Regions from separate parts of the Streptomyces sp. NPDC087215 genome, predicted to be linked through region 1. Evidence: riboswitches for the same ligand, from Rfam matches in the RefSeq annotation. Region 1 holds a riboswitch; each other region holds the start of a gene.

Region 1 (3,819 bases):
GGACGACGCCCACGGCGGCGGCGGGCTGATGTGGGACTTCGGGAGGACACTGGTCAAGCAGGCGGTCGCCCAGCGCTGACCTGCCGAGTCCGCCAGCCCGGCACCGGGGCCGTACCGCTCCGCGCCGGGCTCGTACCGCTCCGGACTTTTGCCTCTGAGGCAAGAAACTTGCCTCAGAGGCACGATCCTGGCGGAATGGACACATGGACCACGTCCCCGGGGACAGCACCCCGGCCCCCGCCGTTCCCGACGTCCTGCCGGACGTCGCCCCGCAGCTGCGGGGCCTGCGCCGACGCCGGGGACTGACCCTGGAGACCGCCGCCCAGCGCGCCGGTCTCTCGCCCGCCCATCTCTCGCGGCTGGAGACGGGCAACCGGCAGCCCTCGCTGCCCATGCTCCTCGCCCTCTCCCGCATCTACGGTACGACGGTCTCCGAGCTGCTGGGGGAGACACCCCCCGAACGGGACCCCGTGGTCCGCGCCGGACGTTCCGAGCCCGTCGAGGCGGACGGCTGGATCTACCGGCAGGCGGGCAGCGCCGGGCGCGCCCTCCAGTGCCTGCGGGTCCACGTGCCGTACGCCACCCGGGCGGACATCGTGCGGGTCCACCCCGGTGAGGAGTGGATCCACGTCCTGGAGGGCCGGGTGCGGCTCGCGCTCGGCGAAGCCGTCCACGTCCTCGATCCCGGGGACAGCGCGCACTTCGACTCGCTCACCCCGCACCGCATCGGCGCCGCGACCTCCAGCGGGGCCGAGCTGCTCTTCGTCCACACCCTGATGCAGAGCCCCGTCGCCGAGCTGTGCCTCGGCGACGGAACTCCGCACCGTCGCTGACCCCGCCTGACCCTTCCTCCGAAAGGTTCGACATGTCCGAGAAGCACGCACCGGTCACCGGCGAGGAGCGCGGTGAGGGCAAGTTCCCCAAGGGCCTGGTGCTCCGCCTCTTCGCGTACCTGGTGGCGGGCCACCTCTTCGCCGGCTTCCTGTATCTGCTCTTCATGCTGGGCGGGCAGAACCAGTAGCGCGGACGGCGAGGGGCGGTGGGCCCGACGCGCGGGCGGGCGGTGAGACCGGACCCCGTACGGGTTCGCCGGGGCCGCGCTCCGCAGAGATCGGCGCGGCCCGGACGGTCCGGCTCAGACCTCGGTGAGCAGACGCTCCCGCAGCCGCCCGAGGGTCTCCGGGGTCAGCTTGAGGCCCTCGGCGAGGTAGGTGTCCACCGAGCCCCAGGTCTCCTCGATCGTCTCGAAGGCGCCCCGCAGATACTCCACCCGCGCGTCGAACAGCGGGCTCAGCAGCTCCATCACCTCGGGCGACATGGCGTCGGACGCGGTGGAGCTGCGGCTCACCTTGTAGCGGCGGTGCGGGTCGTTCGACTTCACGTAGTCGGCCTCGATCGCCGAGCGCTCGACCCCGAGGGCGAGCAGGGTGATCGCGATCGAGAGCCCGGCGCGGTCCTTGCCCGCCGCGCAGTGCATCAGGGCGGGGACGCTGTTCTCCGCGAGCGCGTGCAGGATGCGGCTGTGGTCGGCGGTGCGCTCGACCACCATCTTCCGATAGGAATCGGCCATCCGGTCGGCGGCCTTGTCCCCACCGAGGATCTCCCGCAGCTGGGCTATGTCCCCGTCCCGCACCAGCCGCCAGAACTCCTTGCCCTCGGCCGGGTCGTTCAGGGGTATGTTCACGTTGCGCACGCCCGGAAGCTCGACGTCCGCCCCCTCGATGCGCACGTCGGCCTGGTTGCGGAAGTCGAAGACGGTGTGCAGGTCCAGCGAGGCGAGGAAGGCGGCGTCCTCCTCGGTCGCGTGGGCGAGGTGGCCGCTGCGGAACAGACGGCCGGGGCGCACCGCGCGCCCGTCCGTCGTCGGCAGGCCGCCCACGTCCCGGAAGTTGCGGACCTCGGCCAGCTCGGGCTCGTTCGCTTCGGCGGGCGGGACCTGCGGCAGCTGCTGCGTCACGGATGCTCCTGGAGAATTCGGCGTTCGGGGGTACGGCACGGGGCCGATTCCAAGAGCCAATCATCCAGGCAGGACGAACGGGGCGCACCCCCCTGGCTAGGAATGGGCGATCTGTCCGTATTCACACCTTCCGGATAACACGCCCTGATTGCAGATGAGATGGGAATCGGAGCGTGAGCAGCGTCATAGAAGTGACGGATCGTGCCCGGGGCCGCGACGCAATCGCCTTACGGAAAAAGGGAGTCGAAGAAGTGTCATCCACGCAGGGTGACCGGAATTCCGGGCCCGGGAGCGAGCGGACGCCGAACTGATAAAGCATCGGCTTGTTCGCGCCGAAACGCTCGTCTAGCGTCACCGTCAATCCGGTCGGACCGCCGAATCCTGCCACCGTCCGGAATTCCACTCATCCCATGCGTGGCAGGAGCGGGGGACCCAGGAAGTACGCCGGTCCCGCGACGCAGGACGGCTCGGGGTGAAGTCGCGCGAGAGCGCGGCCGGACATCTCCCGTCCGAACCCGACAGCTCACCTCGCAGGCGCCGGAGAGGAATTCGCCATGCCCGCGAAGGGTAAGCACCGCCGTCCCAGGAACAACTCCCTCACCCGGGGCATCGCCGCCGCCGGTACGGGAGGCGCCGTCGTCGCCCTCCCGCTCCTCGGCGCCACCGGTGCCCACGCCGCCGAGCAGACGGCCCCGGCCGCCCCCGCGCGGACCGTCACCGTCGCCGCCCAGGCCAAGGCGCCCGCCGCGGCGCCGGTCGCGGCCCCGGCCGCGCCGAGGACGTACGCCGTCGTCCCTGGCGACCACCTCTCGAAGATCGCCGCCGAGCACCACCTCACCGGTGGCTGGCAGCGGCTCTACGCGGACAACCGCCAGGTCGTCGGCGAGAACCCCTCGTTCATCCTGCCCGGCATGAAGCTCACCCTCGGCGCCAGGAGCACCGCTCCCGCCGCCGCCCCGAAGAGCCCCGCCACGGCCGCCCCGAAGACCGAGCGCAAGGCCCCCGCCGCCCAGGACTCCGGCGACTCCACGCACACCACCCGGAGCTCCGAGCGCCCGGCCGCCCAGGCCACCACCCCGGACTCCGGCTCGTCCACGACGCAGTCCTCCGGCTCCTCGGCCTCCTCCTCCGGCTGGGTCAAGCCCGTCAGCGGCGGCTTCTCCACCCCGTACCGCGCCTCCGGCTCCATGTGGTCCTCCGGTTACCACACCGGTGTCGACTTCATCGCCTCCTCCGGCACCACCGTCCGCGCCGTCGGCGCGGGCACGGTCGTCTCGGCGGGCTGGAGCGGCTCCTACGGCAACGAGGTCGTCATCCAGCACGCCGACGGCAACTACTCGCAGTACGCCCACCTCTCCTCGCTCGCCGTCTCGGCGGGCCAGGCGGTCTCCGGCGGACAGCAGATCGGCCTCTCCGGCTCCACCGGCAATTCCACCGGACCCCACCTCCACTTCGAGATCCGGACCTCGCCGGGCTACGGCTCCGACGTCGATCCGCTGGCCTACCTCCGCCAGCACGGCGTCTCCGTCTGACGCACCCGCCCCACCGAAGGCCCGGCACCCGTGCGTGCCGGGCCTCCGGCGTATTCCGGCTTGGCAATTTCTTTATCGGTGTCATATGTCACCCGGCGTCAACCCCTCCTTACGGTCGCGTAGGTCACATCCGAAAGGGAAGGATGTCCACCCGTGGCAGACGATTCGAGATCAACAGACAAGAACGCATTCGGGTCGTACGCGGCGATCGGTGACAGCTTCACCGAGGGCGTCGGAGACCCCGGACCCGACGGGACGTACCTCGGCTGGGCGGACCGCTTCGCGGTACTGCTCGCCGACCAGCTGCCGGAGCACGAGGCCTTCCGCTAC
Region 2 (3,819 bases), on a different contig from region 1:
CGGCGCCGTGCGCCCCGGCGACGGTGTCGAGCGCGGAGAGGACGGCCCGGCCGCGCTCGGTGTCCAGGTGCCCGGCCGCCCCGGTGGCGCGGACGCTGTCGACGGCGGCGCCGGGGCGGTACTTGCCGGTGAGGAAGCCCGCGGCGAGGCCGTAGTACGGGACGGCGGAGAGCCCGGCCCGCTCGACGGTCTCCAGGAGGGGGCCCTCGTAGGTGTCGCGGGAGACCAGGTTGTAGTGCGGCTGGAGGGCCACGTACCGGGTGAGGCCCTCGGACTCGGCGAAGTCGAGGGAGGCGCGCAGCCGCTCCGGGGAGATGTTGGAGGCGGCGACGGCCCGCACCTTGCCCTCCTTCACGAGCTGGTCGAGAGCGGTGACGATCTCCTCCACGGGGACCGTCTCGTCGTCGAAGTGGGTGTAGTAGAGGTCGACGCGGTCGGTGCCGAGGCGGCGCAGGGACGCCTCGGCGCCCGCCTTGATGGTGGTCGCGGAGAGGCCCTTGAAGCGCGGGTGGGCGCCGACCTTGGTGGCGACGACGATGTCGTCGCGGTTGCCCCGGGAGGCGAGCCAGCGGCCGATGACCGTCTCGGACTCGCCGCCCTCGTTGCCTTCGGCCCAGGCGGAGTAGGCGTCGGCCGAGTCGACGAAGTTGCCGCCCGCCGCCGCGTAGGCGTCGAGGACCGCGAAGGACTGCGCTTCGTCGGCGGTCCAGCCGAAGACGTTGCCGCCGAGGGCGAGCGGGAAGACGCGCAGGTCGGAACTGCCCAGCGGGCGGAGAGAAGTCATGGGACGCTCAACTTCCGCTTCGCCCGGAGTATTCCGGCCCCATCAGGGTGGGCCCCGTAAGGGAGGGCTCCGGCCCGTAGGGGAGGACCCGGTCCCGTCCCGGAGCGTTCCGGGACGGGGGCGCGGTCAGAGCGACAGGCCCTTGGAGCGGAGCCAGGAGGCCGGGTCGACGCCCGCGCCGCCGGGGGTGTGGACCTCCATGTGGAGGTGGGCGCCGGTGACGTTGCCGGTGGCGCCGACGCGGCCGATGGTCTCGCCGGTGCCGACGGACTGGCCCGCACCGACCGTCATGGACGAGAGGTGGCAGTACCAGACCTCGCTGCCGTCGGGCAGTTCCAGGACGATCCGGTAGCCGTACGAGCCGGACCAGCCCGCCGACTTGATGGTGCCGCCGTGCACCGCCTTGACCGGGGTCCCGGTGGGGGCGGCGAAGTCGAGGCCGGTGTGCTGGCCGGAGGACCACATCGAGCCGGACTGCATGTAGGTGGCGGTGAGGGTGTACGAGGAGACCGGCAGCGAGTAGCTCGCGGCGAGCCGGGCGAGGCGCTCGGCCTCCTCCTTGGCCTTGGCGGCGGCTTCCGCCTCGGCCTTCGCCTCCGCCTCCGCCTTCGCCCTGGCCTTCGCCTCCGCCTCGGCGACCGCCTTCTTCGCGGCCTCGGCCTTGGTCTGCGCCTCCGCCGCCGCCTTCTCGGCCGCCGCCTTCTCCACTGCGGCCTTCTCGGCGGCGACGGCGGAGACCTGCTGCTGTTCGGCCTGCTGGAGGATGCGGGCGCGCAGGGCCTCGCCCGCGTCGCCGGTGGCGCTCGCGGCCGTGACGGTCCGCTCGGCCCGTACGGCGGTGGTGGCGCCCGGCTTCTCGTCGAGGGAGGCGTAGGAGGCGGTCAGCGGGTGCGGGTTGGCACGGGCGACGGGGACCGTCTCGTGGTCCTCCTCGGGGAGGAGGTCGCCGACGAGGGGGAGGTCGTGGGCGTCCGGGAGGTCCGGCAGGGATATCGCGACCTTCGGCTTCTCCTGCGCGGTGGCGAGGCCGCCCGCGCCGACCGCGGCGATGACGCCGACGCCGAGGACCGTGGAGGAACGGGCGAAGTTGGAGCGCTGCTTGACGACCCGGTGCCGGCCGCCGGAGCGGTTCTGGGCGCGGAGGGTGTCCTCGGTCGGGTTCCACTCGGTCCCGGGGGCGGCGGGAGCCGAGCCACCGCCGAAGGCGTCGAAGGGGGTTTCGGGTACGGGAGTGTGGGACGCCACGGGGGCGCGCTCCTTTCCTTCCTTCTCGCCTACCGGGTTAGCTGACGGGTTCGGAGCAGGAAGGTCTCCTACGGGCCGGTCGCACGGGTGCGAAGGGCCCGATTCACCCCAAGTGGTGGTTCCCCGGTTCCCTTTCGGGATTCGGCGCGTGCGCACGGTGCCGCCTCTTGCGACGGCTGGGACGACCGCGCTGCGTTATCGAACGTTAATAGACAGGGGTGCTCGATTCCAAGCTGTCCCTCTTGATCATTAACAGGAATGAGGGGGAATCGGGCGAGTTGGCCGCGCTTCGGTGGAGACCGGCACGGGCGACGAGATCTGACGTTATGTCAATTGTTATCGCAGCGACACCCGGTGACTACAGCCGGTGACCGGGTCTGCCCGGCGGCACCACCGGTATCGTCCGCCGCCTCGCCGGCTGCCCCGCCGCCGGGCGGCTCACCGCGAGCAGGGCCATGTCGTCCGTCGATCCGCCGCCCGTGTGCAGGCGTACGTCGTCCACCAGCGCGTCGAGGAGTTCCTCGGGGCCCGGGAAGATCCGGCCCAGCAGGCGCGCCCCCGGGTCGTAGAAGACGCCCTCCGCGTTCCGCGCCTCCGAGAGGCCGTCGGTGTGGAAGAGCAGGGTCGCGCCCGGCGGGAAGGGCCGCGCCTCGGCCCGGTCGGGCCAACTCGCCAGATCGCCCATGCCGAGGGGCAGCGCGGGCTCGGACGGCTCCAGGAGGTCGAGGCGCCCGTCCCCGTGCAGCAGCAGCGGCGGCGGATGCCCCCGGTTGACCGTCCGTACGAAACCGTCGAAGGTGCCTCCGCCGTCCCCGCGCGGGATCTCGGCGAGGACGGCGGTGGTGAACCCCTCGAAGGCGTCGATGCCCTCTCTCCGGATGCCCTCCCGGGCCAGCGCCCCTTCGAGACGGCGGGCCACGCCCTCCAGGTTCCGTTCCTGCTCGGCCGCCTCCCGGAAGGCCCCGATGATCACGGCGACGGCCTCGACCGCCTCCAGCCCCTTGCCACGGACGTCCCCCACCACCAGCCGCACCCCGTAGGGGGTGTCCTGGACGGCGTACAGGTCGCCGCCGATGAACGCGCCCGCGTGCGCCGCCTCGTACCGGGCCGCGCACTGGAGTCCTCCGATCCGCTCGGCGGGCGTCGGGAGCACGGCCCGCTGCACGGTCTCGGCGATGACCCGCGCCGAGGCGAGCCGCTCGCCGCTGCGGCGCACGACCCGGTTGATGAGGAGGGCGAGCGCGGAGACCGTGGCGACGGTCAGGGTCTCGGTGAGGGCCGGGATACGGCTCGCGGTGTCGTTGTAGAGGTGGAGCCCGGCGGAGGCCAGGACGGCGGCGATCCCGGTGAGCAGGGTCGTCAGGGTGGAGAAGAAGGGCGCGGCGATCAGCGGGGCGGCGGAGAACAGCGGCGAGGCCGTGTACTCGGGCGGGGTCAGGATGTCGTAGACGGCCCCGCCCAGGATGATCAGCGGGGGCAGGGCGCGGATGAACCGCCGGGCGCGCCCGTACGGACGCCCGTCGTCGCCCCGCCATCCGCCGCCCACCGCTCTCAGGGGGTGCCCCACCTGTACTCTCCTGCCCGGTCCGTACCGGCCGCGGCCCCGTACCGCGCCCTCCCAGGGTGGCCGCCGCCGGGCCTGGCGGCGACCCCCGGGGGCCGACTGGCGTACGGAGGGGTGGTGCGGCCCGGAGCCGAGCGGGAGCCCGGCCCCGTAGGGCCCCTACGGCCTCAGGAGCCCTACGGGTCTCACGGGCTTTACGGATCCCCACAGCCCTTAGGGGTCCCAC
Region 3 (3,819 bases), on a different contig from region 1:
CCTGGCGGTACGCGACCCGCCCGCTGACGATCGGCGGGCAGGAGATCCCGGCGGGCGACCCGGTGCTCGTGGTCCTCGCCGCCGCCGACCGGGACCCCGAGCGCTTCGACGGGCCGGACGTCCTCGACCTCGCCCGGCGCGACAACCAGCACCTCGGATACGGGCACGGCATCCACTACTGCCTGGGCGCGCCGCTCGCCCGGCTCGAAGGGCAGACGGCCCTGGCGACCCTGCTGACCCGCCTCCCGGACCTGCGGCTCGCCGCCGATCCGGCCGAACTGCGGTGGCGCGGCGGGCTCATCATGCGGGGGCTGCGCACCCTTCCGGTGGAGTTCTCCCCGGCCGTCCCCCTCCATGGATCTGACGAGGTGTCAGAAATGTGATCTTCGCGTGATCGCGGGTGCATCGACTTGTGATGAGCGTTCGAATACGGCTACGTTCCCCGACAACTCAGTTCGACCACCCCAGTTGTCACGCGAAAGGCGCTCCTATGCGTTCCGGGAACGGACGACACCGCCGCCCCCGTCAGGCCCCCGCCATCGTCGTCGCCGCGGGGGTGACCGGGTCCGCCATGGCGCTGCCCCTGCTCGCCACCGGCTCGGCGTCCGCCGCCGACGCCGCCACCTGGGACCGGGTCGCCGAGTGCGAGTCCGGCGGCCAGTGGAGCGCCAACCTCGGCAACGGCCTCTACGGCGGCCTCCAGTTCACCCAGGACAGCTGGGAGCGGCACGGCGGTCTCGCCTACGCGCCCAGCCCCGACCTGGCCAGCCGCGCCCAGCAGATAGCGGTGGCCGAGAAGGCCCTCGCCAAGGGTTCCACCGCGTGGGCCACCTGCGCGCCGATCGCGGGACTCGTCAACGACGGCGCCCGGCCGAAGGTGGACCCGGGCCCGGCGGACCTCCCCAAGCCCTCCGGCGGCCCCGTCGCCGAGTCGAACCGTACGACGGGTCCGCCCTCCTCCGGTGCGGCGGAGGCGGCCCGGGGCGCGGCCGGACGGACCGCCGAGGCGCGCACCGCCACCTCGGCGCCCACGAGTCCCGCCACGCCCTCGACGGGCGCGCCGGTGACGGGCGCGCCGGTCGGCCCGACGGCCCCCGTCTCCCCGGGCGCCCCCGATCCCGCCACCACCACGCCCGGCGGGTCCGTCGCACCGGGCACGTCCGGTGAGCCGACGACCGGTGCCCCGTCGACGGGGTCCGGCAAGCACCGGGGCGACGCGGCTCCGGAGGGGACCGGGAAGCCGGGCGACTCCGCCGAAACGGGTCGCCACGCGGCGCCCGGTGACGGCCTCTCCGAGGAGACCGCGGCGAAGCCCTTGGCCGACGCCGCCAAGAATTCGGGCGGAACGGACAGTCAGGGCACTTCGGGCGCGTACACGGTGAAGGCGGGCGACAGCCTGTCCGACATCGCGCAGCAGAACGAGCTGCCCGGAGGCTGGACCGCGCTCTATGACGCCAACCGGAAGACGGTCGGCACCGACCCGGACCTCATCCTCCCTGGTCAGAGCCTTGACCTGACGGAGAGTCCGGTCGCACAGGCGGAGTGATTCGGGGTCATATGTCCGGTTCTGGGCAAGTGAGACATGGGTCTCTTCGCCCCAACTGGCGTGTCACACCCGCAAACTTTGCTCCTGTCGCCTCCCACCTGCGCAAACACCCCCCGCCGGAAGGCAAGGAGGGTCGGAATGTCCGTCATTCGCCTCTTTGAACTTCCGGTGGGTCTGTGTCTACGGTCGTCACCGCTCGCCACCGCGGGCCCCGTCGACCGAAACGCCGAATCCTGCCGTCGGCCGTCGGGAACAGTCGTCGCGCAAGCGCCGAAGGCAGGAGCGGGGGACCCAAGGTAAGTGCCGGACCCGGCCGTTGAGAGACGGCCGACGACCGGCTTGGGGTGAAGCCGCGTGCTGGGACACGCGGCCGGGCAACTCATTGGCCCGAACCCGACAGCTCACCTCGCAGGCGTCGGTGAGGAGAATCTCCATGCTGTTTTCCGGTAAGGGCAAACACCGCCGTCCCTCCAAGGCCACCCAGGTCGTCACGCTCGTCGGCGTCACCGGTGTCGCCGTCGCCGCCCCGCTGATGACCGCGGGCACCGCCTCGGCCGCCACGGTCGCCGAGTGGGACCGCGTCGCCCAGTGCGAGTCCGGCGGCAACTGGTCCATCAACACGGGCAACGGCTACTACGGCGGCCTCCAGTTCGCGGCCTCCACCTGGGCCGCGTACGGCGGCACCGCCTACGCCTCGACCGCCAACCAGGCGTCGAAGTCCCAGCAGATCGCCATCGCCGAGAAGGTCCTCGCGGGCCAGGGCAAGGGCGCGTGGCCGAGCTGCGGCGTGGGCCTCTCCCGTGCCTCCTACGACGGCGGCGCCGCCGAGAGCGCCCCCAAGACCGTCACCCAGCAGCCGAAGCAGCAGCCGACGCAGCAGCGGTCGGCCGAGCAGCCGACGACCCGCAGCGAGCAGCGCCAGGCCCCGAAGAAGGCCGCGCAGCAGCAGGCCGCGCCGAAGGCGACCGTCACCACCCCGACCGGCAAGAAGGTCGAGAAGGGCGACGGCGAGTACAAGGTCGTGACCGGCGACACCCTCAGCAGCATCGCCCAGGCGCACGGCGTCAAGGGCGGCTGGGCCAAGCTCTTCGAGCTGAACAAGGACGTCGTCGACCACGCCGACCTGATCTACCCGGGCCAGCAGCTCCACCTCAAGTGAGCCCGGCGGTCCGTACGGGTCCCGCGACCCGTACGGCACCGACGACCCTCCCGCGGTGACCACCCCGGCCCGGCGCGCCTCCCCCCGTGCGCGCCGGTCCGGGGTTTCCGCCGTCCGAGGTCTCCCGCTCCTCTCCTCCTGCGGAGTTCCACGCGCGGGCCGCGCGGAGATCGCGGGCGCGGGTCACGGACGGAGACACGGGCGCGGCCACGGACGGAGACACGGGCGCGGGCGGACTCGCCGCCACGGGCGGGACTCCCCTTCCCTCTCCCGGCCCCCGTCACGAGTGGTCGCCCCACCGGGGGCGGGGTCCCCGCCGCGTACGCGCTCCCTCCCCGCTCCGGGAGGGGTCCCGCCACGTACGGACTCCCCTTCCCTCCCGGATTCCCCGCCCACGGGCGGAGCCCCCTCCTCGCGCCCCGAGAAGGGTCTCCCCGGCGGTTTCGGGAGGACTTCTTGGTTACTGTCCAGTAGATCCGGGGTCTTTCGCCCCTGAATGCATGTCCTTGGGCCCTTTTTCGTCCCAGGGGGCGGGCGCCCGGCTGGCCGGAGCCGCCGAGCCGGTTAGGCTCTTGACGCAAGGCCAAGCCGACCCTGCGCCGACCTTGCGTCACATCCAGCGTCACATCCCATAAGGAGATGCTCGTGCCGTCCATCGACGTCGTCGTAGCCCGGGAAATCCTGGACTCCCGAGGCAACCCCACCGTCGAGGTCGAGGTCGGCCTCGACGACGGCAGCACCGGCCGTGCTGCTGTTCCGTCCGGAGCCTCCACCGGTGCGTTCGAGGCCCTCGAGCTTCGCGACGGTGACCCCAACCGCTACCAGGGCAAGGGCGTCGAGAAGGCCGTCCTCGCCGTGATCGAGCAGATCGGCCCGGAGCTCGTCGGCTACGACGCCACCGAGCAGCGCCTGATCGACCAGGCCATGTTCGACCTGGACGCCACCCCGGACAAGTCGTCGCTCGGCGCCAACGCCATCCTCGGCGTCTCCCTCGCCGTCGCGCACGCCGCCTCCGAGGCCAGCGACCTCCCGCTCTTCCGCTACCTCGGCGGCCCGAACGCGCACCTGCTGCCCGTTCCGATGATGAACATCCTCAACGGTGGGTCGCACGCCG

The links. Region 1 has a riboswitch for cyclic di-AMP ahead of ACIO92_RS02675 (peptidoglycan DD-metalloendopeptidase family protein). Riboswitches for the same ligand answer to the same signal wherever they lie in the genome.
Region 2: another riboswitch for cyclic di-AMP. It lies ahead of ACIO92_RS09495 (M23 family metallopeptidase); the one in region 1 lies ahead of ACIO92_RS02675 (peptidoglycan DD-metalloendopeptidase family protein).
Region 3: another riboswitch for cyclic di-AMP. It lies ahead of ACIO92_RS31265 (transglycosylase family protein); the one in region 1 lies ahead of ACIO92_RS02675 (peptidoglycan DD-metalloendopeptidase family protein).

What each region holds. Positions count from the first base shown of each region.
Region 1 is NZ_JBIUZD010000001.1:640,392-644,210, reverse strand. It holds gene ACIO92_RS02695 (aspartate aminotransferase family protein) at 1-79, shown strand, start outside; gene ACIO92_RS02690 (XRE family transcriptional regulator) at 204-833, shown strand; gene ACIO92_RS02685 (DUF6126 family protein) at 866-1,021, shown strand; gene ACIO92_RS02680 (tyrosine-protein phosphatase) at 1,136-1,957, opposite strand; cyclic di-AMP (ydaO/yuaA leader) riboswitch at 2,352-2,507, shown strand; gene ACIO92_RS02675 (peptidoglycan DD-metalloendopeptidase family protein) at 2,512-3,489, shown strand; gene ACIO92_RS02670 (SGNH/GDSL hydrolase family protein) at 3,643-3,819, shown strand, end outside.
Region 2 is NZ_JBIUZD010000003.1:22,893-26,711, forward strand. It holds gene ACIO92_RS09490 (aldo/keto reductase) at 1-784, opposite strand, end outside; gene ACIO92_RS09495 (M23 family metallopeptidase) at 911-2,029, opposite strand; cyclic di-AMP (ydaO/yuaA leader) riboswitch at 2,041-2,186, opposite strand; gene ACIO92_RS09500 (PP2C family protein-serine/threonine phosphatase) at 2,388-3,596, opposite strand.
Region 3 is NZ_JBIUZD010000019.1:99,911-103,729, reverse strand. It holds gene ACIO92_RS31275 (cytochrome P450) at 1-383, shown strand, start outside; gene ACIO92_RS31270 (transglycosylase family protein) at 491-1,546, shown strand; cyclic di-AMP (ydaO/yuaA leader) riboswitch at 1,805-1,976, shown strand; gene ACIO92_RS31265 (transglycosylase family protein) at 1,980-2,705, shown strand; gene eno (phosphopyruvate hydratase) at 3,345-3,819, shown strand, end outside.